3 regions of the Virgibacillus sediminis genome follow, and region 2 is predicted to be linked to each of the others. Evidence: riboswitches for the same ligand, from Rfam matches in the RefSeq annotation. Region 2 holds a riboswitch; each other region holds the start of a gene.
What was found. A riboswitch is a leader RNA that binds a small molecule or an ion and turns the genes downstream of it on or off. The one in region 2 is predicted to bind S-adenosylmethionine.

Region 1 (10,351 bases), on a different contig from region 2:
AGTCGACAGGAGAAAGGACCTGATTATTTCAGGTGGAGAAAACATCTATCCGTCTGAAATTGAGAGTGTGCTCTCCGGAATGGAACAGATCAAGGAGGTCGGGGTTACTGGAGTGGAAGACCAGACATGGGGGCAGGTTCCAGCTGCCTTCATTGTAAAATCCCGTGAAGTGTCGGAAGGTGAAATTTGCGCTTATGCCCGTAAGTTTCTTGCTGGTTATAAGATCCCGAAATATTTCTACTTTATCAAAGAATTGCCAAGAAATGCCTCCAATAAGATAGTTCGTTCAGCCCTAACAGACCAAATGGACGAATAATACCGTCTTAGAAATGCCCTGCATCTGTTGCAGGGCATTTTCTTTATGGCGTACATACATGCTCTGGTCCTTTTTCAGCCAAATTATAGGCAGGAGGTGCAATGATGGAAAAGAAAAAGTACTATGTGAATATCGGAACAGGGGAAATTTCCCAAATCCAATTCAATAATAATGATGGCTATGTAATCCATGCTACCGAAGAGGACGTACGTTTGCTTCGGGCTAGGATGGAAAATATGCACGGAGCCAGTTTTAGATCCTTCTGGCGTTCTCATGTGCCTATAAAGCCCTATCACGAGGATGGAGCCAATGATGAGTACGATGAAAATATGACTGCGGCTTTTGAAATGCTTCATGAATGGGGAGATGAACAGACTAAGTCGCATATTGAATCAATAGGCCTTTTTACGGAAGAACACAAGTGAATCAGAAGGGAATAGGATACATTGTAGTATTCTATTCCTATTTTTTGTGGTTTATCAAGTCCATTAGATAGGAATAATAGTACTAGATAGAACTAAAGGGGAGACTAGCATGAAATACAGAGATACAAAAAGGTATTTAACTATCTTGTCGGGACTTATTCTTACAGCGCTTTTAATAAGTACGATAAATACATACGGACTGCCACATGTTATTGCGAAGGATCATGGAGAGTCAGAAACGCAGTCCGTCAAGAAGGAAATAATGTTTGAGGAAGTTCAGCCTTCCCATAAAGAAATCATCCGAGTGACCAACCAGTTCATGGATATACTTGTTCAGGATGTCGACGAGCAGTATAGGGTACTACAGCATAAAACAAAAGAGGGGCTGCTTCAAAGTTTTGATGAAGTAGCAGACAGGGGCGTATCAGAACCTTACGTAGACTATTATTATACAGAAAAATCGGAGGGCCTTTACCTGCTGCCAACAGAAACACCTCCTTGGTTTGATGAGAATAACTCCTATGATATGGTACAATTAGAAGATGACAAAGTGAAAGTCATTCAGAAAAATGATTCGGTATTGTATGGCACCTATCAAATCGAAATCGAATTCACCTTGTATAAGGATGAATGGTTGATCACGGATGTTACTCATTTTTAAGCGGCAAAGGCAGTGGAAATCATGTATCAATTTAAGGACTATTACAATAATCAAGTAACACTTTCATTTAAGGACCACCCTTTTTCTAAAACCCCAGGCCATGTTTGGGTAATCTGCAGGTATAAAGGGAAATGGCTACTGACCAAGCATAAGGGAAGGGGAATAGAATTTCCTGGTGGAAAGGTGGAAAAGGGGGAGACAACAAAAGAAGCGGCAATTCGTGAAGTGAAGGAAGAAACAGGAGGAGATGTGGGCTCCATTTGCTATATCGGTCAGTACCATGTGGATGGGAAGAGGGAAAAGGTCGTCAAGAATGTCTATTACGCACAAGTAGATAGCCTTTCCCCGCAACAGACTTATTATGAGACTGATGGTCCTGTTGTTCTTTCTGCTCTCCCAGCTGATATTAAAGAAAAGCTTTCCTACAGTTTTATCATGAAAGATGATGTACTGGTTCACTGCCTCGAATATATTAAAAATCGCCTACCTGCTAAATAGGCGATTTTTTTATGAAGTATGACGGGTCAACCACTTTTCCAACTTTTCCACCAATTTATACATAAGGGCTGCCAGTATGGCTATCAGTACCAAGCTCGACATTACTAATGAAAAATCGAATACCTGGAACCCATAGATGATCAAATATCCCAACCCCTGCTTGGATACAAGGAATTCCCCTACAATGACACCAACCCAAGACAATCCTACATTCACTTTCAATGTCGAAATCATTGTGGGCATGGCAGCTGGAAATATTGCTTCCTTGAAGCACTGTTTCCGTGTTGCTCCAAAGCTCTTTAAGACTTTTTGATAATTGGGATCTACTTCGCTAAAGGCGGAATAGACAACAAGTGTGGTAATGATGACAGATATAATTGCTCCCATTGCAATAATTGAGATAAATCCTGGTCCCAGTGCAACTATGATAATCGGCCCCAGGGCCACCTTAGGCATGGCGTTCAAAATGACAAGATAGGGGTCAAGTATATTCGATAACCGCTTGGAACTCCAAAGTAATGTGGCTATCATAATACCAGCGACTGTTCCGATAAGGAATCCTAACACCGTCTCAAACAATGTGAATTGCAGGTGGCTGAGCAAGGAACCATTCGAGAATCGCTCTGTAAGCAAGGATAACACCCGGCTGGGTGAACTAAATAGCAATGGGTCTATCCAATAATATCTTGATGCCATTTCCCAAAGGAGCAGAAAGGTGATCAAGATCCCAGCCTGCCAGGTAATGACGATGCGCTTTTCTTTTTTTAGCCCATTCTTATATTCTTCATAAAGCTGCTGGTCTGTTTTATTCACCATTATCTTTGGGCACCACCTTCGCATTTGGAGAGGCATTTTCTCTTTTATCCAATTCGCTCCAAATTTTTTCAAATAGCAATTGGTATTTGGGGTGCTTTCTAGCTTGGAATGGTGCCTCGTTCCTTAATTCAACTGGGACTTCAAAGCTTTTTGCTATTGTCCTCGGGTTGGCATTCATCATAAGAATCCGATCACTCATAGCAATGGCTTCCCCTATATCATGGGTAACGAGGATGGTCGTTTTTCGATAAGTTTTCAATATATTGGAAACCAGATCCTCAAGCTTTAATTTTGTCTGATAGTCAAGTGCAGAAAATGGCTCATCGAGCAATAATATTTTCGGGTCATTGATCAATGTCCGGACTAATGCTGCGCGCTGACGCATACCGCCGGACAACGAACTAGGATAGAAATCCGCTACTTCCGGCAGTCCGACTTCTTCCAGCATATCTAGAGCAGCTGCTTTCATCTCCTCTGTGTCGGTATGGGACAATTTCGGTCCGAGAAGGACATTCTCCATGATAGATTTCCATGGAAAAAGGTAATCCTGCTGAAGCATATAGCCAATAGCTAATGTTGAATGGGAAATCGGTTTTTCCTGAAGCAATACATTTCCACCTGTAGGTTGGATAATACCTGCCAGGATGGAGAGGATGGTCGATTTACCACAGCCGCTTGGCCCTAATAATGCAATGAACTCCCCCTCCTTCACGGAAAAGGAAACCTGGTCAAGTGCTTTTGTGTAGCCTTTAGAAGAAAAGTAGTGATGGGAGACCTTATCCATTGTTAGAAATGACATAATATCCCCTTCCTTAGTTGCTGAGAACTTCCTCAGCGAATTTTGTGTTTACCAATTCTTCATAAGGCACATCGGTCGGCAGTTCGCCAGCTTCATCCATGATATCCTTCAAGTTCTCCCATTCTTCTTCGTCTAAGACAGGATCTTCTGCAAAGGATCCTTGTTGTTTATAGCGGTCGATGGAGGCAGCGAGCATATCTATTTCCGTGTCCTCGAAGTATGGATGAATGACCTCAGCAATTTCTTCTGCACTATGCTCCTGTACCCATTGTTGGGCCTTATAGACGGCATTTGTAAATTTCTGTACGGTTTCTTCATTCTCATTCAGGAAGCTCTGTTTTGCCATAAAGACTGTATACGGTACCTTTCCGGATTCCTCTCCAAAGGAAGCTACGATATGTCCTGTTCCTTCTTTTTCAAAGACGCTTGCAGTAGGTTCGAATAACTGGACATACTCATAATCACCGGAAGAGAATGCGCTTGGTATGTTGGCGAAGTCTACATTTTGGCTGAGATTCAAGTCACGATGCGGATCAATTCCGTGCTTCTTCAGTACGAATTCTCCCACCATTTGTGGCATTCCCCCGACACGTTGCCCAAGGAAGTTGCTGTTTTTCAGGTCTTCCCAGTTGAAATCAGGGCGAGGTTCTTTTGACACGAGAAATGTACCATCCGTCTGTGTCAACTGGGCAAAATTTATTGCATAGTCTCTGGAATCCTGGGCGTATACATAAATGGATGTTTCCGAGCCTACGAGGGCTATATCGGCACCATCAGAGAGCAGCGCTGTCATGGTAGTATCGCCGCCCCAGGTCGTTTGAAGCTCAACATCCAATCCTTCCTCTTCAAAAAAACCTTTTTCCAGAGCTACGTACTGCGGGGCGTAAAACAGGGAACGAGTTACTTCGGCAAGGCTGACGGAGACCGTACCGTTTGTGTTGCAGGCTACAAGGAAAACCAGCATCATACTGACAGTGGCAACGGCCGCAATCAGTTTTTTCATAACGTTCAACCCCTTGATAAATAGTGTGATGTCAACATAGTTTATGCTAGAGGGCAAAATGTGTGAATGCCTAGTGTGGGCGGAAAGGAGAAATTCAAACAATTGAAAAGCCGGCCTCCGAGAACGGAAGCCGGCTTTATTTATAAATATTCCTTTTGGGATGAGGAATCTTAGGTTCAGACCCGGTATGCAGGTCCTGCTTGCTTGATGTCATCACCGGCTTCCGTAAATTTCTCGAAGTTCCGGTGGAATTTCATGGCTAAGGATTTAGCCGTTTCTTCATATGCTTCTTTTTCCTCCCAAGCATTCTTGGGTACCAGCACTTCATCGGGTACGCCAGGAACCTGGAGAGGAATATTCAAACCGAAGATTTCATCGGTAACGGTCTCTACGGAATTTAATTCACCTTCCAATGCAGAGTGGATCATCGCACGCGTGTAAGATAATTTCATCCTTTGCCCCGTGCCATACGAACCACCAGTCCAGCCGGTGTTTACTAAAAACACATTGGAATTGTGCAGGTCAATCTTCTCACCGAGCATCTCAGCATAAACTGCAGGTTTCAGTGGAAGGAATGGAGCACCGAAACAGGCGGAGAAAGTTGCCTGTGGTTCTGTCACTCCGCGCTCAGTCCCTGCAAGTTTACTGGTATAACCACTCAGAAAGTGGTACATGGCCTGTTCTTTCGTTAATTTACTAATTGGCGGCAGGGTTCCTGAAGCATCTGCAGTCAAAAATATAATCGTGTTCGGATGGCCTGCGACACTAGGAGTGACAATATTGTCCATATTATCCAATGGATAGGCTGCACGCGTATTTTCAGTCAGGGAAGTATCATCATAATCCGGCAATCTGGAAGACCGGTCCAGTACGACGTTTTCAAGAACAGAGCCAAAACGTATTGCTTTGTGGATCTGCGGTTCCTTTTCTTCAGACAAATTGATGCATTTTGCATAACAGCCGCCTTCTATATTGAATATGCCGTTTGGCCCCCATCCGTGTTCGTCGTCCCCGATCAGGCGACGGTAGGGATCGGCAGACAGGGTGGTCTTTCCCGTACCGGATAAACCGAAGAATAAAGCTACGTCCCCTTCCTGGCCTACATTGGCGGAGCAGTGCATGGAGAGGATATCCTGACGCGGCAGCAAGTAGTTCATTACTGAAAAGATTGACTTCTTAATTTCCCCGGCATACTCTGTTCCCCCAATCAATACCACCCGCTTCTTGAACGAGATGATGATAAAGGTTTCAGAGTTGGTTCCATCCACCTCTGGGTCGGCCTTAAAGTCTGGGGCGGATACTACAGTGAATTCTGCCTGATGGCCCGAAAGTTCTTCCTCAGTCGGGGTGACAAACAGCTGTCTCGAAAAAAGATTGTGCCAGGCATATTCATTGATTACCTGGATAGGGAGGCGGTATTTGGCATCTGCACCCGCGAAGCCTTTAAAACTATATAATACATCCCTCTCTTTTAAATGAGAGATCATCTTTTCATACAATTTATTAAATGAGGATTCGTCAATATCCTGGTTGACAGTTCCCCAGTCTATGTGATCCTCGGAAATTTCGTCTTTTACAATAAATTTATCTTTAGGAGAGCGTCCAGTATACGCTCCTGTAGTTGCACGAACAGCACCGGTAGCGGTGAGGATTCCTTCATTTCGGGCCAGGATCTGTTCGACCAGCTGTGGTACTGTTAAGTTCTCTTGGAGATTTACATGTGAGTGAATCTCTTTGGTTAATGATTTTTCCACCATTTTCATTTTGACAACCCGCCTTTTTTGATGAATTTACACAATATACTTATCAAGCATCCATTTTTTTCTTTTTATGAGTATTAGTATAACACATTAAAAAAATTAGTCCACACTAATTGGTGGATTATTTTAGAAAAATCACAATTTCCTGTGGGCGATTCTCGAAATGGTTGACACGCCGGGCCTCTTCCGTTAGGATAAATTTCGAACGGATACTCTCTTATTCAGAGCCGGTGGAGGGACAGACCCGATGAAGCCCAGCAACCATCACTTTCAGTGAAAAGGTGCTTACCTGATGCAAGGATTTTTCCTTGGACAATAAGAGTGAAAGGCTATCACCTTTCCTCATCATTGCAGGAAAGGTTTTTTCTTTGTTCAAATGAATTATTGTTTGCCTGAAAGGAAATCCTTAGGCTTCCATATTAGCTTATGGGAACATGGTATGTTCTGATATTTTGGACCTCTTTGGATAAAAAAGATAACTAATGGAAAAATAGAGTACCGTAATACAATTAGGGGAGGATTTAGCCAAATGGCTGAAAACCGGCGTTTATTCACTTCTGAATCTGTAACGGAAGGGCATCCGGATAAGATTTCCGATCAGATATCGGACGCAATTTTGGATGAAATTTTAAAAAAGGACCCTTTTGCAAGGGTAGCATGTGAAACTACTGTAACAACTGGCCTCGTACTGGTTGCCGGCGAAATTTCCACGAGTACATATGTAGATATCCCGGCAATTGTAAGACAGACCGTGAAGGAAATAGGGTACACCCGGGCCAAATTCGGATTCGATGCGGATACTTGTGCTGTGCTGACTGCCATTGATGAACAGTCACCTGATATAGCAGAAGGAGTCAACCAGGCCTTGGAAGCACGGCAAGGCAAAATGACAGAGAAGGAAATCGATGCCATCGGCGCCGGAGACCAAGGTTTAATGTTCGGGTTTGCCTGTGATGAAACGGAAGAATTGATGCCTTTACCTATTTCTTTAGCGCATAAGCTGGCCAAGAGCCTTTCCGATGCCAGGAAAGATAAAGTCCTCGACTACCTCCGCCCGGATGGGAAAACACAGGTAACCATTGAGTATGACGAAAATGGGAGCCCAGTTAAAGTGGACACGATCGTTATTTCGACACAGCATCACCAGGATATCCCACTCGACCGGATTGAAGAGGATATCAAAGAGCATGTAATCCGTCCAGTGGTGCCGGCTGAATTATTGGATGATACAACCAAGTATTTCATCAACCCGACCGGAAGATTTGTTATAGGCGGACCACAAGGGGATGCCGGACTTACAGGCAGGAAGATCATTGTTGATACGTATGGAGGCTATGCAAGGCATGGTGGGGGAGCGTTCAGTGGAAAGGATGCCACTAAGGTGGACCGTTCTGCAGCTTACGCGGCCCGCTATGTTGCGAAAAATATTGTGGCAGCAGGATTGGCAAAGACCTGCGAGGTCCAATTGGCTTATGCCATCGGAGTTGCAGAGCCTGTTTCCATTTCCATTAATACCTTTGGCACCGGCATCGCTACCGAGCAGGAACTAGTACAAGCCATACGGAAGATATTTGACCTTCGTCCGGCTGGAATTATTCGCATGCTGGATCTGCAAAAACCTATTTTCAGGGATACAGCGGCATATGGACACTTTGGCAGAACGGATGTCCAGTTCCCTTGGGAAAAGACAGATAAAGTAGATGAGTTGAAAGCACTCGCTGAAAAGTAAGCAAGCAGGCCATGCAGGATTTTCCTGCATGGCCTCTATTATAATACAGTATTTGTTTTGTAGTATTGACCTTTCTCCACGTATGACTTCCTGACTCGCTCCATCTCCTGATAATCTTCATCCGTCAGTTCTCTGACAACTTTTGCAGGTCTCCCTAATGCCATTGTGTTGGCGGGGATTTTCTTTCCAGGCGGCACTAAACTCCCTGCTCCAATGAAGGCATTTTCCCCAATTTCTGCACCATCCAGAATAAGCGATCCCATACCGATAAGAGCATTTTTTCTTATGATAGCCGAGTGTAGTGTCACTTGGTGGCCGACTGTCACGTCGTCTTCGATAAGCAATGTACGATCAGGGCTTTGATGCAACATGGAGAGGTCCTGAATGTTGACACGCTTACCTATGCGTGTTGGAGCGACGTCACCGCGAATAACGGTTTTGAACCAGATGCTCGAATATTCGTCAATTGTTACATCGCCGATGATCATGGCGTCGTGTGCTAGGAAAACTGTGTCATGAATAGATGGTTCTTTACCTTTATAGGCATACATATTTGAATCCTCCTAAGAAATATGGTGATATATAAGTAGTATAACAAAGCGGAGATGAGGAAGCGCATTTCCAGTTGGAGGAATTGGAGTGGCAAAGCATATTCCGACCAGGGCGGTTACATTAATGAAATCTGTTTACCAGCAAGTGTTCCCGGCGGTTGACAAAGAACTTTCCTATTGGAGAAAAAGGGCGGAGGAAATTCCAGACCGTGAATTGCGAAACCAGGCGCTTTCCAGTATGGAGGCAAAGCGGTTCCATTGTCAGGGAGGGGCGGTATACAGCCTGCTGGCAGGGGCGAAGCATGTAGAGGCTGTCCGCTTCATTGTAGCATATCAGACGATCAGTGATTATTTGGATAATCTGTGTGACCGTAGCACATCAATGAATCCGGAAGACTTCTGTTTATTGCATGAAGCAATGTCCGACGCTTTGAAACCTGGAACAAAGACGAAGAATTATTATCTTCTACGAGAGGAACAGGATGATGGGGGATACTTAGCTGAATTGGTCCGTACCTGTCAAGAATCACTCGGCATGCTGGACAACTACCAGATGGTGGAAGGCCATCTTCTCGAATTACAAGGCTTGTATGCTGACCTTCAAGTGCATAAGCATGTGAGGAAAGAAGAACGCATGCCTAGGCTAACGTCTTGGTATAAGGGTTACGAAGCGAAGTTTCCAGATTTAGACTGGCACGAGTTCGCAGCATCTGCAGGTTCGACCCTTGGTATATTCTGTCTTATTTCTTATGGTCTATCAGGTAATCTGAATGAAACGATGGCAAAGGATATAATTCATGGATACTTCCCATATATTCAGGGAATTCACATACTGTTGGATTACTTTATTGACCAACAGGAGGATCAGGAGGAAGGGGACCTGAACTTTTGCAATTACTATGAAAACTACAGCCGAATGAGGGAAAGGTTCCTTTATTTTATACAGCAGGCAGAGGATAGAGGACGGCGCTTGCCAGACCCGGGATTCCACCAGATGGTAGTGGAAGGGCTTGTGGGACTTTATTTAGGCGATCCTAAAGTGAACGGCTTGCAATATGGGCCGGAAATGAAACGGAAATTGGTGAAAAGAGGGTGGAGAAGCCGTTTCTTTCATTTAAATACCAAACTCTATTACCAACTGAATGGAGGGCGGGGCTGAGGAGGCAACCGAACGGTGAATGTTATCTCTTTTGAACAGCCAATATAAAAGGCGGATTATTTCTTTGATTGATAAAGCCGTAGCGGAGCACAGCATAATCTTTTTGTTCTAATTGTTGAACATGATTCACTACTGCTTCTTTCTCTTCTCTGCCACCCGGGTGTCCATGGTAAACGACAAGTACGATAATTTTCCCCCTGCCTAGGCGGGGCAGAAGATTATTGACTGCTTCAATAGTGGAGCTGCCTTTCGTTACGATTGATTTATCGCTTTTTGGAAGGTATCCGAGGTTGAAAATAGCACCGCCAAGTTCCCCTTCCGGTAGATATTCAGAAGCATTAGCATGGCTGTCGTGGACAAGTGTGACATTTTGATGCTTGGCATCCGAGAGCAGTTGTTTAGTGTTTCGGATGGCCTGCTGCTGTATATCAAATGCGAACACTTTTCCGCTTGGGCCTGTCAGCCCGCTAAGGAAAATAGTATCATGGCCATTCCCGCAAGTTGCATCCATGACAATGTCTCCTTCTTCGACAGAATGCTTCAGTAAATCATGTGAATAATCGAGGATTCCTTTGATCATAATGGTGATAACTCCTTTTTTTGCTTGTACAATATTCATCATAGCAGATGAAAA
Region 2 (10,351 bases):
ATTTTATTTCAGTATTCTTAATATAATGAAATTTTATATTACGTTATTAAAACGTTATATTTTAATTTGTTTGGTTAGGGATCATCAGTACACACCATGGTCCCAATGAATTGGACAGGCAATGATTTTGCGTATCAGAAAGCATAAATAGAAAGAGGATATAAGATACCGACAACTAATTAAAATGGGGTAATTTTCCCTTTTAATAAATAAAAAAAGGAGGAAGTAACTATTTATGACAAAACATGGAAAGTTTCAACCGGGACTGAGGTGGGGGCCCTTCACATTAAGAGTGCCGGGGATTCACCTACGCATTACACCAAGTCAGCATATACAGGGTGGGCTAATGCTACTAGGTACTTGCGGTGCGGTAACGCCACTTGTAATGCATTATTTTGAAGTTTCTTTTGAAATAGCATGGACTGTGAGCCTTGTTATGCTATTTTGGGTTCTTGCTCAAACTGTTTTATTTGGAGATCCGTATGCTGCTGGAGGGATTACAGCAGGATTGCCACTAACTATTGTTTTTTTGAATACGCTTACACCTGGTGAGGAAGCTATTGAAGGCATGATTGCCATTTTCCTCGTAGTTATCGCATTGTTTTTATTTTTTGGTATTACCAAGCTCGGTGAAGCATTTAATAATATGTTTCCAACTACGCTCAAGGCGGGGGTTATTATGGGGGCGGCTATTGCAGCGTTCCAGTCCGAGCTAGATCGCTTGCAGGAAATGCCGATTACCTTGGTTACTGCATGGATTACCGTGTTGATCTTAATGTTTTCTATTCCATTTTCTAAACTGCCAGATTCAAAGTTGAAGATTGCCGCTGGGGCGAATGCTCTTTTGTTCGCCTTTGCTGGAGCTGGTATTATCGGATGGCTTACCGGAGAATTAACGTATGATTTATCCTGGGGAATCTTTGTACCGCCCATTGGAGAAACTATCTCAACTTTGTCCATATGGGCTGTCGGCTTCCCAAGCTGGGATGTTATCCTTTCTGTGCTTCCTATAGGGATTATGATCTACATCCTAGCCTTTAGTGATTTAATTGTTGCTAACACTCTTTTAAAGGACGCAGATAAAGCAAGAAGCGATGAGAGAATAGACATTAATCCAACTAGGAGCCATTATATACTTTCTCTTAGGAATATCGCCCAACTTCTCACCGGAGGCCCACTTCTTTGGATTCATGGACCAATTTGGACTGGGGTACAGATATTCTTGATTGAGCGGTATAAAAAGGGGAGACGGGTTATGGATTCTATTTATAGTGGGCCGATGAACTTTTATATTTTAGCAATTCCACTTGGTCTATTTTTGCCTGTCATCGGTATAATCACACCGTTGTTTCCGGTTGGTTTATCCGTCACGCTTCTTTTAACAGGCTTTGCTTGTGCATATGTATCGATGGGAATGGTTTCAAGTAACATTTCACGTGGTTTGGTACTTATCATCGGGATGCTGACAGCAACACTTGGGGCCGCGTGGGGGATGGGTATTGGTATAGTCCTTTACTTTTTACTAGTTGGCTTAAGAGAAGATAAACAAGCGACAAATGAAGTACTGTCAGATACGGAGGAAGCAATCTAACAAGGTTTATTATAATTTAAATGTAATGAAGGTTTCTTGCATAAACAAGAGCGTAACCTAAGGGTGGTGTGAATAACACCACCCTTAAATGTGAGTATCTAATAGAGAGAGTAGCTTAGTCACTATTCTTATCTAATTTTCTGATTTCTAACTGAGCTCTAAAAACTGTCTTTTGGGTATTCTCATTGATCCCCTCCGTAGTAATTATATTTGTATGCTTATTAGAAATACCCTTTTTTAACTTTATAGTTTCCCCTGGTAGAGCCTCATGATTAAAGTTTACCTCAATGGCTGCGATTTCGTGGGTTTGATGATCGATAATAGGTAAACAATCCAGTATAAAATCTACATACCTTGAGTTGTTCAAATGGCCGTTAAAATCAATATCACTGTAGCCAATCACTTTTTGGTATACAGTTTTCATTGATTCTACACGCTTCAGCTTTTTTAGTTCATAATCGATTGCAGTTTCTTCTCTGCCTGATGGATATTCAAATGGGATATGTGAAGACCTTTTTAGTTTTCTCTCCACTAAGTCCATTAGCACCCAAGCAGAGACTGCTCGGATAATAGGGGTTCCTTGCTGGTCACGAACGAAGAAATCTCTTTTGAACTCTAATTTACCAGGTTCATGTGCCCATGTTTCAATCGTAATATCTTCATTGAGTTCCGGTATTCGGGCAACTTCTACTTTTATCCGCATGAGAATCCAGGCGACACCATAGTCTTTTTCTAGATCATCTATACCGACGCCAAGACTTGCAGCAGAAAGACTGGCAATTTCTTGAAAGTAGCTGAATAATGTGCTTATCCTTAATTTCTTTTTAAAATCAACGTCACGTAAGTCAATATGATAGTCTTTTTTATATAATGTAGAATTTACCATCGTCATCCCTCCTTATCTTCTTCTTAAAATTCTACTATATTTTCTAATCAGCAGAGATTTGCTATTATCTTTACTTGCAGCCGAAATGAGGTTTCCGTGTCTCGTCGGTATTAAACCAACAGACCGTCCTTTGCTTTTCCACTGTTTACAAGGTATTTCTTTTCTTTAATACAATTAGCATTTTCAATTGGTTACTTTCATTTTTATCAGACTTTATTATAAACTTTTGGGTTTTTAAATCCTGCTGCTTCTCTGGCGGTGTATTTAGATAATACAGATGTAGAGGTACCTATCGATGAACCAATAGTACCCTTACTACGAAGAGGGAGAAGGCACCGGCATGGGTAGTAGGAGTATTTCCTCTACTCACCTAAACACAAAATCTAAATAATTGCCGTATCCGTTTTCATCTTTGAATGTCACCCCGTGTTCTTTAAGTTTTGTCCAAATATATCGGTCTAAGGAGAATGGCGATTGTAACTGAAGCGATGTTAACTGAGAAGGTGAAATGGTTATTTCTGAAATATGTGTCTTCTGTTGTACAGAAACGGTATAGTCTTCACTTTTAAATATATCAACTTTATAGGTTTCATCCCACTCTTGAAGCTGCTGCTCAATCACCCCAACTACATGGTGTAAAAATTTTTCCTCATCCAGATTTTTGGCCATATAGCCACGGATAAATCCTGTTGCCTTCATTTCATTCCTCCTATTTATTTATCAATAGGTTTCAAGACCAATGAAAAAGCCCTTTGCTGCAAGTGAATGCTGACAAAGGGCTGAAGCACCGTTCGTTATCATTCAAAGCAAGCTTTGCTGGTAGGAGCACCTTACCCGTAGGGCAGGTTGCTGCGAAGTCATTGAGCCATTACTCTCGTTCACTCTTGATAACCTTATTGAATTAGTTATATTTTACCATAGGGGAGTGAAATGGCAAGGGCGGCTATGGCCCTGTTTAGAAATATATGGAAAAAGGAAAGTTACCCCGAATCAAATTTTAATAAGCGTGAAATAGGTTACAGAATTTTTTGGTTGTTTTGGTATAATGAAACTTAATTAAAAGTTTGGTTCTATATAACTGTTAAGTTAACTAAAGCAACAAGGGGAATGGGGAGGGGCACTATGCCGAGAGGGTCTGAGTTGACTGAAGAGGAATTGTTAGAGAAAGAGGATGCATGGTGGAATCGTGAGGATGAAGGAAGCATAGCTTGGTTCAATGAAGGGGTCTGGATTTTCCAAAGGCTATCTATTGTAAATAGACAGGAGATCCGTTACAAGGAGACACTTGCCAATCTGTTATTGAATCAGGGTGAAGATTTCAAGCTGAAGCAACAGTCCTACGAAAAAGCGATACCTCCATTGAAACAGGTTGTACGGCTTGATCCTGATCATTCGCGGGCTTATTATCGCCTCGGGTTTCTCTATTTTTACAAAGAGTCATGGACAAATTCAATTGACGCTTTTCAACAAGCTCTTTCCACGTATGCCAGAAAAGAGTCGAACCGCTTGAACAAACTGCAGCAGCTCAAAGCTCACCACTACATACTGAAAGCGACTCAAATCATCTTGAATGAAGGCATTGAAAAAGTGGAGAAAATTCCTGTGGAAGATTTAGATTTGTTCCAGGACATAAAGGATCTACTTAAGGAAGTAAAAGCAGGCAGAGGCTCATCCGAACATTATCCTTATCAAATGGCCATTAATGGGACAGAGATGAGGAATCTTAGTGAAGAAGAATATGAGGAGCTGTCAGACCCATTTAGAAATGAACATTGCTTTATCCTCAATCAACAAAGTATGAATGATACATTCATTTCCTTATATGGAAGAGAAGTTCGGATCACAAAGATCCTCACACCGTTATTGGAGTATTTGATGCAGCATCCGGGTGGAGTGCAATCTGAAGTCATCATCCAAAGGAGGCAGAGGCCCTCCAATAGCCCGGAAGCAATGCTGAGGCAGGATATCAGAAGGCTGAGATTAAAGCTGAGTGAATTGGATCCGGCCCTTGATCTCATTGAAAGTATTGACGGCGGCTATCGCTGGAACTGTCTACAAGAATACCGCATTTTCAAACATAATCGTGATGTGACATCTGAAATGCTTATGGATTAATGATCCATAGGCTTTTTTTATGGCGGAAGTTCCCCCTTCAGCCTTAAGGTTCCTCACCATTACTGTACAGCTGGTTGCGCCTGTGACAAGAGTGTCACAGGCTTTTGAGATAATAAGGGTACAAATTCGAAGGGGAGATGGTTACATGAAAAAGTGGTATTGGTGCGTCATGAATTGTTGTTGGAAAAACTCAAGAATAGAAAATTTCAGCCTATTTAGTGAAATTTAGGACTGTACGGATATCCTTTATTTAAAGAAATGAGAATACTGTTAGATATATTTATTATGGTAAAAAAAGAACAAAAGCACCACGTCTTTGTGGTGCTACTACTTATATATTTCTATTAACATGTTAGCGAGAATAGTTTTAGAGCTTAGGAGGAGGGGGTGTCCTTTCTTTTATGCAGCAATCGGTGTATCCTTCCTCTTGTATGCATGATGAATTTTCGGTGCCACGAGTCCAGCTGCTAAAATGGTTAGCGCATCCACAGGCAAATAAGCGGCCATGATAATCCAAGTATGCAAATAAGTGATACCCTCTGGGTCTCCAGCTAAAAAGTTCAATGCAAGATACATATGCCCTGTTCCAAGAACATAGTTGAAAATCAGTCCGATAAATGCGGCAGTAACATATGTTGCAATTCTTGTGCTCTTCATCCATTCAATCCATTTTCCGGTTGCGTAAGCTACTAGAATGAAAGAAAGGATAAAGCCGAATGTAGGACTCATGACAGCGGCTAGTCCACCTTTGAAACCGGCGAAAATCGGCAAACCAGCCAAGCCCAAAAGCACATAGACAGTCATGGCGATGGCTCCGAGCCGGCTGCCAAGAATGGCGCCTGCCAGAATAGCAAAAAATGTCTGCAACGTGATTGGTACACCGCCTATTTGCAGGAATGGGGCGAAAGAGGTGATATTTGCCCCGACTGCAGTTAAAGCCACAAACATACTGATCATCGTTAAATCAATGGTTCGATATCTTGATTTTGATTTCAAAAACATTCACTCCTTTTAATGAACACATGGAATCCGCCTAGTATATTTTATAGTTTAGTATAGGACCGACCTTTAAAATGGCTGGAATGTAATATTATCTTCAATCACTTTACAAATAGCTTCCTTATCGGGCATTTGAACCCATGGAATTTCCCCTAGTACAGGGATATCCGTAAATTCGCTGAGAGTTCCAGCATTGGTTTGGACACTGGGATCCTCTGTTGTTCTGTTTATTCCGTTGATGATAATGCCGGCGATTTCTAACCCCAGTTTTTTTGCATAAGAAATGGTTAGTAATGTGTGATTGACTGTACCAAGGTTTGGCCTTGCCACAATAACCAGTGGAAATCCAATTACTTTCGCGAGATCTCCGACAAGGTAATTTTCTCCTAATGGAACGGCAAGTCCGCCGGCACCTTCCACAAGGAAAAAGTCATGGTTGACCCGAACTTTGTTCCACTCAGACACAATATCATCCATTGTGATAATTCTTCCTTCCTGTTTTGCTGCTTCATAAGGCGAGAGAGGCTCCTTAAATTGGAAAGGGGTAATTTGCTCGATAGGAGTGCTGTCTTCAGCCATTATTTTTAAAATACCAGCATCACTCTCTGGGTTATTTCGATCATCTCCGCTTAACATAGGCTTAAATACACCGATGTCCACACCTTGCTTTTTTAACGAAGCGGCTATTCCAGCTGTGACGAAAGTCTTCCCAATTCCAGTGTCTGTTCCAGTGATGAACAAGCCTCCTTGTTTACGGTGCCTGTCTTGGAATGGTGAGCTAGTTGGTTTTGTCAGCATATGTCTTATTACCCTCCGTTACGCTTTGGATAGCTGATTTCATAATGGCTACCATTGCCCGAATATCTGCTTCTGTGCTGGACAATGGCGGCATAAAGACAAGTGTGTCCCCAACCGGACGAGACAGCAACCCAAGTTCGCGCATTTTTAATGTGACATGGTAGGCTGTACGTTCTTCAAACGGGAAATTTTCCCGTGTTTCTTTATCCGCTACAAGTTCCACGCCGGCCATAAAGCCTAATTGCCTGACGTCTCCGACATGTTTTAATTCGAGAAGGCCATATAATTCTTCTTTGATTATTTTGGACTTTTGCCGGACACTATCAATGATATATTCCTTTTCAAATAAATCTAGATTCGCAAGGGCGACTGCACATCCCAGCTGATTCCCTGTATAAGAATGGCCGTGAAATAATGTTTTTAATTTGACATAGTCATCATAAAATGCTTGGTAAATCTCCTCGGATGCTAGAGTAACTGCAATAGGTAGGTAGCCACCTGTTATTCCCTTTGCTGCAGTTAAAATATCCGGTGTTACTCCTTCATGTTCACATGCGAACATCTCACCTGTCCGGCCAAATCCGGTGGCTACTTCATCAAGGATGAGGAAGACATTGTATTTTTTGCATAACCTCTCGACACCAGATAAATATCCTTCTGGCATGAGGTTCATCCCCCCGGCACCCTGCATCATAGATTCCGCTGTCACGGCGCATATATTTTGATGATGTTCTGCAAGGATGTTTTCAAGCATATCCAAACACTCATCACGGCAAATTTCCGGGTCCCGGCTAGAATGGTGATAAACATTTGGGTACGGAACTTTGAAACTATCAAATAGCAGTGGTTGATAGACTTTATGATAAATCTCCACCGCGCCGACACTAACAGCGCCGACGGTGTCCCCATGATAACCGTTAGTCATTGTCACAAACTTGTTTTTCTCCTTGACACCCTTGTTTTTCCAGTAGTGGAAAGCCATTTTCAGAGCAATTTCAACAGCTTCTGCCCCGCTGTCAGAGTAGAAAACACGGTCAAGCCCTTTAGGTGCAATATGTACTAGCTTTTCCGCGAGTTCCGTTGCAGGTACATTACTCATCCCGAGTAACGTAGAATGGGAGATTTTGTCGAGCTGCTTTTTAATAGCATCATCCAGCTCTTTTTTTCTATGCCCATGGACATTCAGCCAGACAGAGGAGAAGCCATCATAATATTCTTTTCCCTCTGTGTCCCTCACCTTGATGCCTTCTCCACTTTCAATGATAAGCGGATCTTTGTCGTAATCCTTCATCTGAGTAAACGGCAACCACAAATATTTCTTGCTTTTCTCTATTAACTCTTCATGATAATCCATATTTCCCCTCCTCAACTTATTGTCAACCAACAATTAATATTGGTTAACAATAAGTTTACTTAAAGCGTAAATTGTTGTCAATGGATTATTCTAAAGAGTCAGTAAATAAGTTTCCATACCAATCGAGGCTTTACTTAATATAAATGGGGCGGGGCTTGTAGCTTTAAGGTTTCTCTCCTTGCACTGAACGTCCATTGCGCCTGTGACAGGAGTGTCACAGGCTTTTGAGATAATAAGGGTACAAATTCGAAGGGGAGATGGTTACATGAAAAAGTGGAATCAATTATTGGTGCGTCACGGATGGTTACTGGCAGAAGTGAAGGAGAATATGTTTGACTGCGGCAAAGAGACAGAGTTGAATATCGAATTTTTATTAGAGTGTTTAGATACAGCAAATGTCAACTACACCTTTCATAATGGGAAACTTGCTCTTCCGAAGGCCTCTCCGGCAGAAGAGGAGTGGCTGGAGGCAGTTAATTTTAAATACCGTGGCCGCGGAGAAGGATTGTGGTTTCGTCCAGGTGTTGATGAGCCTAAGGTCCAGGAGTTAGATATATTCATTTCCGGAATCGTCCGCCAGCTGAACAGACTCGGCTTCCACACGAGCGGCTCCTGTGACGGTCACGGAAGAAGAGCTGCCCATGTGTTGCTCACGGAGCAATGTAACATGGAGGCACTTGCTGGAGTGCTTCATGCAGTTGGCCAAAAGCGCTTATTTAGGAGGCGAAGCCAGAATGTGACCTATCGTATGAACCTCCCTCTTAAGCAAACGGAACTGCTTGACCTGGCGGAACAGCTCAGCTTGATCGAAGACGGCTGGGTAGAGAAGGGGCATGATTTTATCAAGGAGCAGCTTTTCCGACACAGCTTGGAAGAACTGTTGGCAATCCCTGGGGAAAGTGGAAGGGAAGAAAAGGTACGAAGGTATGTAATAGAGAAACTTTCTCCGTTTGTTGATTATCTTACGGTAGATCATGTAGGAAACATATTGGCGGAAAGGTCCTATAGAGGCGGGAGGGGTCCAACCATCCTATTGAACTCACATCTTGATACGGTCTGTGAGATAGAGAAAGACAGGGAAATCCTCAAAGAAGGTCCTTTATGGTCCAGCAGTAAAGGTATTCTCGGTGCAGATGACCGGGCTGGAGTAGCTGTATTGCTTCACGTTGCAGAGCATCTCCACTCCACCGATTCTTTTAGTGGTAAAGTAAAATTCATCTTCTCTGTCGAAGAGGAATGCGGCTTAGTCGGTGCCAGCAACGTGCATGAATACTTCCTGTGGGGGACGGATGCAGCTATTGTCATCGATCGCAGGGGAAAAGGTGATATAGTCACCTCATGCGGCGGATATATCGACTTCTGCCACCCGAGTTATGGAGCATTTTTTGAAGAAGTTGCAGAAGAGGCAGGACTTGGAGAGTGGGCAGTGACTAGTGGCGGCAGCAGCGACACGAAAATTTGGGCAGGGCACGGAATTCAAAGTGTAAACCTATCCGCTGGCTATCATAACGAGCATACAGACAGAGAAGTGCTCGATGTAGAAGCTTGCTACGAGACGGCAAAATTAGTAAAGGCCTTCTTTGGAAAAAGAAGAGAGTTGAATAGGGTTTTGACAGGGATTAGGCGCGAGGAACGGGTAATGAGCTTATTTGGTGAATAAAACTGTTGAAAGACTCTGAGTTGAAAGAGTGGCGCCACCACAGGTTGCCACTCTTCCCTACTAGGTGTAACTTCTTCTCTGTAATTCCTTTTCTTCAAAAGTGCTTGAATTTAGCTCTTCTTTTTCATTGTATTAAATTATTACAAACCTACTATCTTCAAGGCTATTCTTATTATCAAGTTCTTTACCTATGACACGAATTCCTTTTTCTATATAAAATTGCATTAACCCATAAAGTTCTTCCTCTTCAACAGTTTCTCGATTTTTACTAATGATAAGATGCTTAAACATCAGAAATTCGTTATTTTTAATTATGTCTGGGATAGTCCATTTAGGAGTAGAGTTGGTATCGAACTGAACGTCATCCTTGTGTGCGATTCCTTTTGCAAGCGACATTTTTACAACCAAAGCTCTTTCTAAATCAAGGGATACTACTGCCTTTTCTAAAATGTCTTTTCCTTCTTTTGATAAACTTAATTTTCTATTTGCCATTAATTTACCTCCACGATATCGAAATAACCATCTCTGATTAAAGTATAATTGTGATCTTCGTTGTAGTCTAAGAGATATTGTTTGGCGGAGTGGTTTTTCATCATGTCTACATATTCTCTTGTAATCTCTGTATCTGTGGAAAGAATAATTACTTGATCAGATAGTTCTTTATAATAGTGTTCAATTAATCGATTTCTATGGATGCTATCTAATCTTCCTAATGGCGTATCAATCACCATTGGTAAATCCAGATCAGATGCTTTTATTAGTGCCCAGATTAAGGCGGAAGAGATCATTTGCATCTCACCTGCAGAACGATCTAATATGCTAACCTCTTGGCCGCGTTCATTGTATAGCCTGATTGAATAGTTGTTTATGTCAAAAGTGACTTCTCCAAATTCATTTGTTTTTCGGAAGAGTTTTTTTAGCATAGAGTCGAATTCATCTCTGATCATT
Region 3 (10,351 bases), on a different contig from region 2:
GCAAAAATCACGATCGTTGCAATGCCAATAAAAGTGGCTACTGCGCCTGCGGACATTGTACTTGGGATGAGACCAGTAAAGTAGATAATGAGATAGGAGAACAATCCTACGGTCATCGAAAGTTCTGCCGCTCTTGCAGGTGCTTTCTTCTTGCTATAAACAGCATATAAGATTGGCCCCATCGTCCCGGCAGCTACCCCGGAAATTCCAATCCACATGACATCCCCCATATAAGCGGGCGGCTGCAGCACCACCAGAAATGCGGCCAATCCTATCAAAGGAACTGTCAGACGGCTAATTTGCAGCGAAACTTTTTGTGCTTTTTCATCACTTATCTTGATAATCTTTCTTTTAACGAGAAACTTTAGGAAAATATCATTGGCAAATACGGTAGAAATGGAAACGAATATTCCATCTGTTGTTGACATGGCCGCTGCAAGGATGACCACACCGAATATTGCTACCACGATCGCCGGAAAAGCCCAGACTGCATATTCCATTAATGCGAGATCAGCTTGCACCACATTATTGCCAAGCGCCACTCTGCTGTATAATCCCCCAAATAGAACAAGCAGACAGAAAGAGGCGGTGATAACATAGGTAGCAATCATTTTTCCTAGATCCTTTTCACTTTTCAGCCCAAGCACTTTGTTAAACAGGTGAGGCGCTGAGGCAAATGCCCATTGAATAACAATCGCACCCGATATTGCACCGATGGAATAAAAATGGGCCGACTCAGGATTAAACACCTCTACTAAATTACCATTTTGGGAACTGAGATCATTCACGATACCCGAGAATGTCGCAGTTATTCCCCCTTCCCAAAAAATGACGAGCCCCGAGATAAAGATTGCAAGACCAGCAATCGCCATCATCACAGCCTGGACGGCGTCTGTGTAGATATCGGCAAAGGCACCGCCTGCAAATACATAAAGAACAACAATTGCCGTAATAAATATCAGTCCGTTTGTATAAGACATTCCGAGAAGATATTCAAAGATTCGCGCACCCGCTACAAACTGAGCCGCTATGTAAAATACATTGAAGAGCAGAATCAGCCCTGTTCCTACTCTCAATATATCACTATTATAAAAATCGCCGAGCCAATCCGGCAGGGAAAGTGACTTTTGCTTCGTATTCAGCTTCCTCACCTTTTTTGCTACCATTAATACTCCTATCGGCCCACCGCCAATCATTGCCAGGAACAGCCAAAGGTTGGACAATCCCCAGGCATGGGTCCATCCCGGATATCCGAGAAATGTTGCGGCACTTAAATAGGTTGCAGCAAAGGATAGACCAAGTACATATGGCCCCAAGCTTCCTCCACCAGTAGCAAAATCACTTACACTTTTCGTTTTTCTGGCACTTACGATACCAAGGATCACCATAACTCCAAGAAATGCGGCAAACCCAATCCATGTGTACAGCGTAATTGTACTCATTTCCGACCTCCTTTACTTTTTATCATTCACTAGTGAAGGGGAGGCGTTCCCCCCCTTTTTATTGCGGCTGTTTGGCACCAAGCTTTCTCGCCGGGTGGTTGTCAGGCAAATGGGCACCTTTTCCAAACATATTTTCCCGCAGTGTCTTTCCTTCGTATTCCGTCCGGTAAATACCGCGCCTCTGCAATTCAGGTACCACTAAATCTACAAATTCTCTAAACGTCCCCGGTGAATAGGTTTGTGCGATATTGAACCCATCGACATCTCCTTCGACAGCCCATTGCTCGATTCGATCTGCAATCTGCTTTGGCGTTCCGATGAATTTAACGGTACCATTACCAAGTCCATGATTTTTGACGGCTTCCCTCAATGTCCATTTTTTATTAGGATCTTTCGTATACATATCCAAGTTGCCCTGTACTGCTTCTGTCTCTATATCCTCAATATACTGGTCCGGGTCATATTTAGAGAAATCAATTCCCGTGTGCCCGGAAAGAAGAGAAGCCGTTCCTTCATAGCTGACATGGTTGGTCAAATCCTCATATTTTGCATAAGCTTCTTCTTCCGTAGACCCAATGATTGGCAGGATCATCGGGAAAATCGCCACATCATCCGGATTTCTTCCCTGTTCCTGTGTTCTCTTTCGGATGTCTTTCACATAGGCTTTCAATGCATCCAATGAATGATTTTTGGTAAATACAGCCTCGGCATGTTTAGCCGCAAAGTTCCTTCCTTTCGGCGAAGCACCTGCCTGGAACAGAACCGGCGTACGCTGAGGGGAAGGCTCGACCAAATGTGGGCCGGGTACATTGAAAAATTCACCTTCGTGATTGATCAGCCGAACTTTATCCGGATGTGCAAATGTATCGTTCTCCCTATCATAAACAACCGAATCATCCTCCCAGCTGTGCTCCCAAAGTTTATAGACCACTTCGAGAAACTCATCTGCACGATCATAGCGGAGCTCCTTGGGGAGGCGGCCGGAAAGCCCTAGATTGACTGCTTCGCTTTCAAGATAGGATGTCACAACATTCCAGGCGACCCTCCCTTCCGTTAAATGATCAAGCGTCGATAATTGCCGTGCAAGTGCGTAAGGTTGTGCATATGTAGAGGAAATCGTTGGTGCAAAGCCCAGATTTTCAGTGACAGCGGCCATAGCTGAAATCGGCAGCAATGGATCATGGGCTGGAAGCTGGACAGCATGCTGAGCAGCCGCTTGATGGCTGTTCCCGTATGCACTGTATGTTCCCAGCACATCCGCAATAAACATGGCATCAAATTTTCCGCGCTCTAGAATTTTTGCTGTTTCTGTCCAATACGACAGCTGGTTGTGATTAATCCCCTGATCCTTCTCATGTTTCCATAACCCCGTTGAGTGAGGGGATGGTGAGTTTTGAATAAACCCATTCAAGTGAATTTGTTTTTTCATCCTCGCAGCTCCTTTTCCATAACATTTGAGTGATGTTTGCTGAAGATTCAAGCCTGATCGTAAGCATTTAATGCATTCACACTATGTGCAATCGCTGAACCGGCTTTTAGAGCTACTGCCACAAAAATTGCTTCAGATATTTCCTCCAAGGTCGCTCCAGTTTTTTTGGCGTTTTTCGTATGCAAGTCAATACAGTAAGCACACCCTGTTGTATGTGCGGATGCTACTGCTATTAACTCTTTTTCTTTTTCCGTCAACTTTCCTGCTTTAATTGCCTGTTGATCAAATGCTGCGAACGCCTGGAATGTATCACTATTGATAGCACCAAACTCCTTCAGTCGATTGAAATAGGATGCTTTATACAGCTCATCATCTCTTTCTCCATCAAATGCATTAAGACCGTTTACACCGTGGGCTGCAGCAGATCCCGCCTTCAATGCCGTTGCCACAAAAATTGCTTCCGCTACTTCCTCCTTATCAGCATCGTTTTTCTTCGCATTGCCTACATGCAATTCAATGCAATACGGGCATCCAGTAATATGCGCTACCGCAACAGCAATCAGCTCTTTCAATTTCACGGACAAATTGCCCTCGGCCAATGCCTTGTCATTAAAGGCAAAAAAGGATTCAAATGCTTCCGGTGCGTATTCCTTTAATTCAGTGATCCTGCTAAAATATGATTTTTTGTACAAGCTATCAGTCTTTGTCAATGTAATCTCTCCTCATAATTTAAAATTTTGATTGTAATGGATAAATAGATTAGACACTAAGGTACTTCATTATTTATTGATTTGCTTCACCCCCTTCCAATTAAATAGCATTTACCTCATCAATTTACTCGGTTTTTAGAGAATATGAATCCCTTTATCCTAAACCTGACAGTACGAATGAAATGAAAAAACCTCTCCGGATGAGGAAGAGGTTTTTACACACTGTCTCATCTTTCAAGCGAATGCTTGCTGGAATTAGCACCATTTTACTGTATTTCATAGTAACGGTTGCTGCGGGATCTCTGGACCAGTTCCTCCCCCGACTCTTGATAAGGAATTGCTTTATTTAATTTTTGATATTTTTAAGATTTCTTTACATCATATAGAATACTTAGAAAACTGTCAAGAAGGAATTCTACAATTTTTGCAAACTGCATAAAAATTACTACTCCTATTCACCCATGAATAACTAAGCAGCCTACAGTTTCTGGATATCTTGCCTTATGAGTGAGCTATCATCACCTCGGCCCTATATTTTATAAAGAGTTGATGAATAGCACTTCTAAAAATTAAGTTAGAGTTTTTAAGTGTGAAGAGAAATTGGCTGGAGAGGAAATGGGGACTATTCCTTGCAGGGGAAATTATAGATGATAGTGGTTGAATAAAAATAATCAGCCAAAATACACTCCTACATTTCCTTCTTTTTTTGCTGTTGCTAAACAGTCTAGCAAAAATTCAGCAATCTGTTTTATATCCCAAGTTAAGGGATCGTTTTCTGGCAGAGGATCACCATTTTCATATAATTTACGATAGGAATCCAATGCCCTTTCCATTTGGTCTAGGGAGAAAGTGGAACTTTGGCCCGACCCGCTGACCCCAGCATTGTAACGGTTCGCGTCAAGTAAATTGTACAGTATGGTAGCATTATAGTTACCCATGCTAAAACGGGCATAAGCAACTTCTTCTCCTGCTTTATTGAATCCTGAAATATCGTGTCCCAATAAAAGCACTCCTTTTCATTTATAATTTAATTTTTTGTTGAAACAATGTCGGAAAATAAGTGTGTGAAGAAGGATAGTGTGATGCACTTCATAGGCGGGTAATGGTAGGGTTGCATTATTTGAAAATAGGAGTAGTAACTAGAGGTGATACGAGGGTTACTATAATAGTTCCATGAATTGACAGAATTGTCAAGGTACTATATCCCCCATATTTCACCAATAGAGTATGCCGTTATTTTAACTTCCTGGCAAAAAAGCGCTTGCACTTAAAAACGTTTTCATATAATATAAGCTTATAAGTTAATTAGTTTGTTGAGCAGACAAAATAACTTATGAACTTATTCAATCATAATTGTTTTATGTGAAAACCAAACATATGGTAAAGAATCTATAACAAAGCCGTCTTATTAGGTTGTTGGGACTAACCAACCTTAATCTTTATGAAAGCGTTATAAGCGTATATATGAATAATGATTCTATTATTTTGTTATACGTTTAAAAAGGCGCTAAATGACAATGTTGATTTGGGAAATTTTCATAATTAATGGAGGTATTCATAATGGAAAGAGCGATAGAAGTAAATGGATCAATGGAAAACAATAACCAGCCAGTTCGTCCATTTGGTATGCGAGATAAAATTGGATATTTATTAGGGGATTTTGGAAACGATTTCTCTTTCATTCTAGTAAGTACATTCCTAATGGTGTTCTATACCGACATCTTTGGGATTAGTGCTGCAGCCGTTGGTACTTTATTTTTAGTTGCACGTATGTGGGATGCGGTAACCGATGTCTTATGGGGACGTTTTATCGACTCCAGAAAGACAACGTCAAAAGGAAAATTTCTACCTTGGATTTTTAGAATGTCATTCCCGCTTGTCATTGCAAGTGCTTTAATGTTTCTGCCAATTCCAGGTATGTCTGAAGGCTTTTATCTTGCATATGCCTATGTAACATATATTTTATGGGGGATGTTATATACATCTGTTAATATCCCATATGGTTCCATGGCTGCGGTAATCTCTAGTGATTCTACCGATCGTACATCCTTATCTGGATGGAGAACAATGGGAGCAACATTAGCGAGCTTAGTCATCAGTGCCGGTGCACCATTATTTGTTTTCGTAAATAACGAACTGTCTGCAAGCCGAATGTTCATGACAGCAATACTTTTTAGTATTCTTGCACTAGCTTGCTATATGGGTTGTGTAAAATTAAGTACCGAACGCATTCAAACACCAGATAAAAAGCCAGGTGAAAAACTTAACTTTGCAAAAACAGCTAAAGGTCTTGTGAAGAATACTCCGTTAATCACGATCTTGGCAGCATCCCTTCTATTTTTGATGACCATGATGCTTGTAATGTCCATAAACGTTTATTTGTTCAAAGATTATTTTGGAAACGCAACAGCATTAAGTATATTTACTATTCTCCAGACTGCTGCTGTTTTTGGTTCTATGCCAGCATTGACTCCACTAGTTAAGCGTTTTGGCAAGAAAGAGGTTGCTTCTTTCGGTATGCTGCTTGCGGGAATGGCATATCTTACTCTGTATTTCATACCAACCATTTCCTTGGCTGTGTTCTTCGCAGTCAACTTCATCGGCCTTCTAGGTTTTGCGTTGTTCAACTTGATTATTTGGGCCTTTGTTACAGATGCTATTGACTATCAAGAATACCTTACTGGAACCCGAGAAGATGGAACCATATATGCTATTTACTCATTCGCACGAAAAATGGGACAGGCATTTGCCGGTGGTCTTACAGGATTTGCGCTTACATTTGTCGGATATACTGCGTCTACAACGCAATCACAGGAAGTAAAGGACGGTATCTATACGGTAGCCACATTAGTACCTGGCGTCATGTACCTTCTTGTTTTCTTGATCCTCGTATTTGTGTATCCGTTAAACAAAAAGCGCACCAAACAGCTTGAAATTAATTTAGCTGAGAAACGGGAAGCAAACGAGTAAAAAACTTAAACGGTTAGAATAAGGCAATATACTCTATTTAAATAAAATAAGTGCACCCTGAAAGTTAGAGTCAAAAATCTAACTTTCAGGGTGTTTTATTATGGCTACGTATAGCTTTACATTATCACACCAAAGACAAGAAAGTCGCGACGTAAAATTATGGTGGAAATACCGCTCCTAGCTGAAACGAGTGTGACACTAGAGCAAATCATGGACCGCCTTGGCCATACCGATGATCAAACAACAAAAGATATATATATCCACGTTACACAAGAAATGAAAAAAGAGGCTTCCCAAAAGTTCAGCTAAAAACTTTGAGAAGCCTCTATTAATATAACTCGGGTGTTAGTAAAATGTGAGCATTTCACTCTCATCTTACTTAAAAACTACTAATATCAACGGTTTGGGGGCGTAATCCAGTTGCACAGGCTAGATGCTCCCGTCATAAGCAATCCCTTTACAAGTCCCAAGTTCAGGGACTTTACGTGGGTTTGCTTATGCGTGCGCATCTGGGCGAGCCTGTTCCACTTTTTGGATTACATCATGCCGCCCATGAGTTTAGCATCTGTTGGAAATAATATCTTTAGATATAAATCCTTTCACCATAGGGTTTATAACTGATTTCCAAGATATTATTTTTATGATTTTACCTTCATTTCTACACATACTAGGTTCAAAAATAGGTTCATTTTAGTAAATCATTTAACGACATATATAAGAAAATTCTATTTTTAACACTTTAACATGAGGGGGATATCAGTTTACTGAATAAAGCTTTCTGTTTATTGTATAGTCTTCTCTTTTATAACTAATCACGAATACGGCTGTTCAATTCCTTCCTTTCTGTGGTTCGGTTGATTTCTTCGATTTGCCCCCGGGTATTCTCCCGTGTTGATACACCCCAAAGACGATATAATCCAGGGTGACACCATATAGGTCGGCTATTTTCATCAATGTATACAATGAGGGTGAACTCTGTTGCCTTTCATAATTTCCATACGTATTTTCCGTAAAACCTAACTTGTAACTAACCTCCTTTTTAGTCCATCCGTGCTGTTCACGCAATTGTTCAAGACGTTTACCCCATTCTTTTTCTTTCATACAAATCCCTCCTATAAGAGGAATCTACCATCATTCCTTTGCTTTTTGAGAAAAACACACGAAATGTGTGTCCAACTATTAGAAGCATTGCAATTTATCGAAAGAGCTGTCATCCAGTGTAAGCTAGTTGGATGGTAGAACTAGAAAGGTAAATCAGTTACTAATCCACCATTTTTATCGATTGTAAATTCTTCATTAAAAATAAGGTGATCTAAGGCTTCTTTATAAAGATATAAGTATTTTTTTGGGAAATTCTTGGAAAAGTGATTAATTACTTCGGTAGGTAACATTCCTGGATTGCTATATACAAAAGTCTTAAGATCTTGTGTTGTTTTATTGAATTCCTCTGAATTCTTCAGCCTATTATAGCTATCAATATTATTACTAAACAACTTTTTGGCCTTTTCATAAAATTCTTCTGGTTTATCATCCAGTTTACTATCTTCCACTAACTTATATAAGGATGACAGTAAATCAGTATTCTCTTGATATCTCTTTTCTATTTTTGTCAATCCCATCTCCAGCTCTTTAGAAAAACTTGATGATTTATTCACAATCTCACTTAATTTTTCAATTTCCTTTTTCATATCGTAAACATTTTGTTTCTGACCAGAAACATCAATCAAAGTTATTATTATGGCAATAACAGCTAGTAATACAGAGCTTAAAGTTGCAGCAAAAGCTAGCATAGAACCTGCATATTCCGAAGACTTAAATATAAATGATGTAAGTAAAGTAATGATAATAGCCGCTATGCCAAGCAAATAGTATAAGTGATAAGTTTTGACGTATCCTTTTTTTAAATATTCTTTTTCTGTATTATTATTATTAATACCATTTACGGATTGTTGACTCAAAAATCTTCCCCCTTCTCAAACTTAACCCGCTTTACTTTATAATCTTTTTTTCTATTAACTGATATAGCTGAAGTTAACTATTCACTAGATAAAAAGTTTACTTTTTCTATGTACCTTTTTTATTCCCTTAACAGCCATATTAAATTTCTTTATGGAAGAGCCCTCTTATCATTGTTCTTTTTTTATTGCCATCAGTGTACTCCCTTCTCCCATGAGATATTTTGTGATTTGCCATTAAAACCCCCTGGTTCCCTTTTAGCTTAAATTCAATATAATAGGGAGAACTATTTTTCACCATTTCAACCATAAGATAATAAGCTTCTCTTAAAAATTGGACTTCTTTAAAACCATATTCCCAGTAACAAGTGTTATCCAATGAGAATCTTGATAAAATTTCTCCTTCTTTTATTGAAAAAGCTGGGCCAATATTCATCTCTCCGCCCCCATTAACTGCAATTCTTTTCAAAGCCCGTGGATCAAGTAAAGAAGAAGCTATCGAAGCTAACCTTTCATTCTTAAGTAAATCGTAAAATGCAGCAACACTATTGAAAATTATCGTTTCTCCACCTTCAACAGCTGGTGTTATACAAAGTAATACCGAGGATTTAATTTTTCCTATCGGTTCTAAAGTTCCATCACTATGGATTTCTTGTTCGTTACCTGACTGAAAGGCTCTGTGGGTTCCATTGCTTATTTTTATTTCATTTAACCCATTTCTCTTATAAATATTTTTTTTAGATGAATAGATATTAGGAATAAACGGATTTCCCAATTTTAGACTCGTTGCTAATTTTAACAATGCATCTTGATTAACTTTATTGTCTAGTAATTCAAAAACTACAAAACCTGCAGTATTATACTGTTTTACTAATTTCCTATGTTCAATTTCAGAAATCATGTCAACTGACTTTATTAATACAGGAGTAGTGTCTCTCGCACTATAAACATAATTATATATCGGCTTTTGATTTATTGGCTTCATCTACACAACACCTTTGCTATTTAATCATTTATCCCAAGGGCTCTCATCGCCATATGTTTAGTTGCCAATGACAATGCTTTACAGTCCAATTTACTAACATTGTCCTCAAAAATATCGTTCTCTTCATTATGTATAGCAATTACACCAATTCTTCCCGGCAAACATATTGTCAATACAGATTTATAGTACAAGTCATGTTCAGAGAAGTCTACAACCTTATCTTCCCCTCGCTCTAGACATTCCCATACAGAAGAGAGATTTCCACGAGACTTAATCCAGCTTGATCCAAAGTTTTCTTTTGTAGGAAAACGTGAGAATGGAACTAGCATTTCAACCTGCTCTTTGTTATAAGTTTTAATAACTCTTAAATATAGTTTAGCAGAATAACCTTTCCCCCCAAATAAGACCTGGGCAGTTTCGCTGATTTCTTTCGTAATGTGGTCGAGGCTAACTTTTTCTTTGTAAGAAAGATCATAGTCCTCAATTGGTAGAATTACATTTGTGTCTCGTGAAGAAGTAAAGCGCGCCTTCAAATTTACACATTGTTCGATAATAGATTTAATTTCCTGATCCATCTCAGAATAATCTTTGACTCTATATGATATTTGATCTATAACCTCTCTATTATCAATTACATCATGTTCATTAAGTCTTTCAAATAGGGCTAGTTTAGCTGCTAAGCGCTCCGACAAAGCAATTAACTTAATTTCCCTAACATCTTTTGCTAAATTCTCATAATCATCAGGATAAAACCGATACACAAAGTTTATAAATATATTTAAAACAGCATAAATTACCCAAACAGAAATGGCTACATATGTTGTTTCTATATCTCTTACTAAAATTGCAACAAGAACGGA

Region 1: it holds a riboswitch for S-adenosylmethionine, as region 2 does, so the genes downstream of both, metK (methionine adenosyltransferase) here and ACFODW_RS06475 (hypothetical protein) in region 2, are expected to answer to the same signal.
Region 3: it holds a riboswitch for S-adenosylmethionine, as region 2 does, so the genes downstream of both, ACFODW_RS07260 (carboxymuconolactone decarboxylase family protein) here and ACFODW_RS06475 (hypothetical protein) in region 2, are expected to answer to the same signal.

The regions. Positions count from the first base shown of each region.
Region 1 covers NZ_JBHRRZ010000003.1:4,862-15,212, reverse strand. Annotated here, with positions in the region: gene ACFODW_RS01940 (o-succinylbenzoate--CoA ligase) at 1-316, shown strand, start outside; gene ACFODW_RS01935 (hydrolase) at 421-741, shown strand; gene ACFODW_RS01930 (hypothetical protein) at 851-1,402, shown strand; gene ytkD (RNA deprotection pyrophosphohydrolase) at 1,424-1,900, shown strand; gene ACFODW_RS01920 (ABC transporter permease) at 1,910-2,716, opposite strand; gene ACFODW_RS01915 (ABC transporter ATP-binding protein) at 2,706-3,515, opposite strand; gene ACFODW_RS01910 (ABC transporter substrate-binding protein) at 3,529-4,518, opposite strand; gene pckA (phosphoenolpyruvate carboxykinase (ATP)) at 4,695-6,281, opposite strand; SAM riboswitch class I at 6,493-6,600, shown strand; gene metK (methionine adenosyltransferase) at 6,808-8,007, shown strand; gene ACFODW_RS01895 (gamma carbonic anhydrase) at 8,046-8,558, opposite strand; gene ACFODW_RS01890 (tetraprenyl-beta-curcumene synthase family protein) at 8,647-9,717, shown strand; gene ACFODW_RS01885 (class I SAM-dependent methyltransferase) at 9,740-10,297, opposite strand.
Region 2 covers NZ_JBHRRZ010000012.1:31,703-42,053, reverse strand. Annotated here, with positions in the region: gene ACFODW_RS06485 (hypothetical protein) at 236-1,591, shown strand; gene ACFODW_RS06480 (acyl-[acyl-carrier-protein] thioesterase) at 1,707-2,477, opposite strand; gene ACFODW_RS06475 (hypothetical protein) at 2,844-3,176, opposite strand; SAM riboswitch class I at 3,269-3,371, opposite strand; gene ACFODW_RS06470 (hypothetical protein) at 3,600-4,592, shown strand; gene ACFODW_RS06465 (biotin transporter BioY) at 4,992-5,588, opposite strand; gene bioD (dethiobiotin synthase) at 5,661-6,389, opposite strand; gene bioA (adenosylmethionine--8-amino-7-oxononanoate transaminase) at 6,370-7,743, opposite strand; gene ACFODW_RS06450 (M20/M25/M40 family metallo-hydrolase) at 8,009-9,403, shown strand; gene ACFODW_RS06445 (hypothetical protein) at 9,536-9,895, opposite strand; gene dndD (DNA sulfur modification protein DndD) at 9,895-10,351, opposite strand, start outside.
Region 3 covers NZ_JBHRRZ010000013.1:52,597-62,947, reverse strand. Annotated here, with positions in the region: gene ACFODW_RS07270 (sodium:solute symporter family protein) at 1-1,442, opposite strand, end outside; gene ACFODW_RS07265 (LLM class flavin-dependent oxidoreductase) at 1,501-2,871, opposite strand; gene ACFODW_RS07260 (carboxymuconolactone decarboxylase family protein) at 2,919-3,587, opposite strand; SAM riboswitch class I at 3,806-3,917, opposite strand; gene ACFODW_RS07255 (hypothetical protein) at 4,253-4,591, opposite strand; gene ACFODW_RS07250 (MFS transporter) at 5,142-6,551, shown strand; gene ACFODW_RS07245 (hypothetical protein) at 6,711-6,860, shown strand; gene ACFODW_RS07240 (helix-turn-helix domain-containing protein) at 7,380-7,652, opposite strand; gene ACFODW_RS07235 (hypothetical protein) at 7,793-8,509, opposite strand; gene ACFODW_RS07230 (TauD/TfdA family dioxygenase) at 8,649-9,491, opposite strand; gene ACFODW_RS07225 (hypothetical protein) at 9,512-10,351, opposite strand, start outside.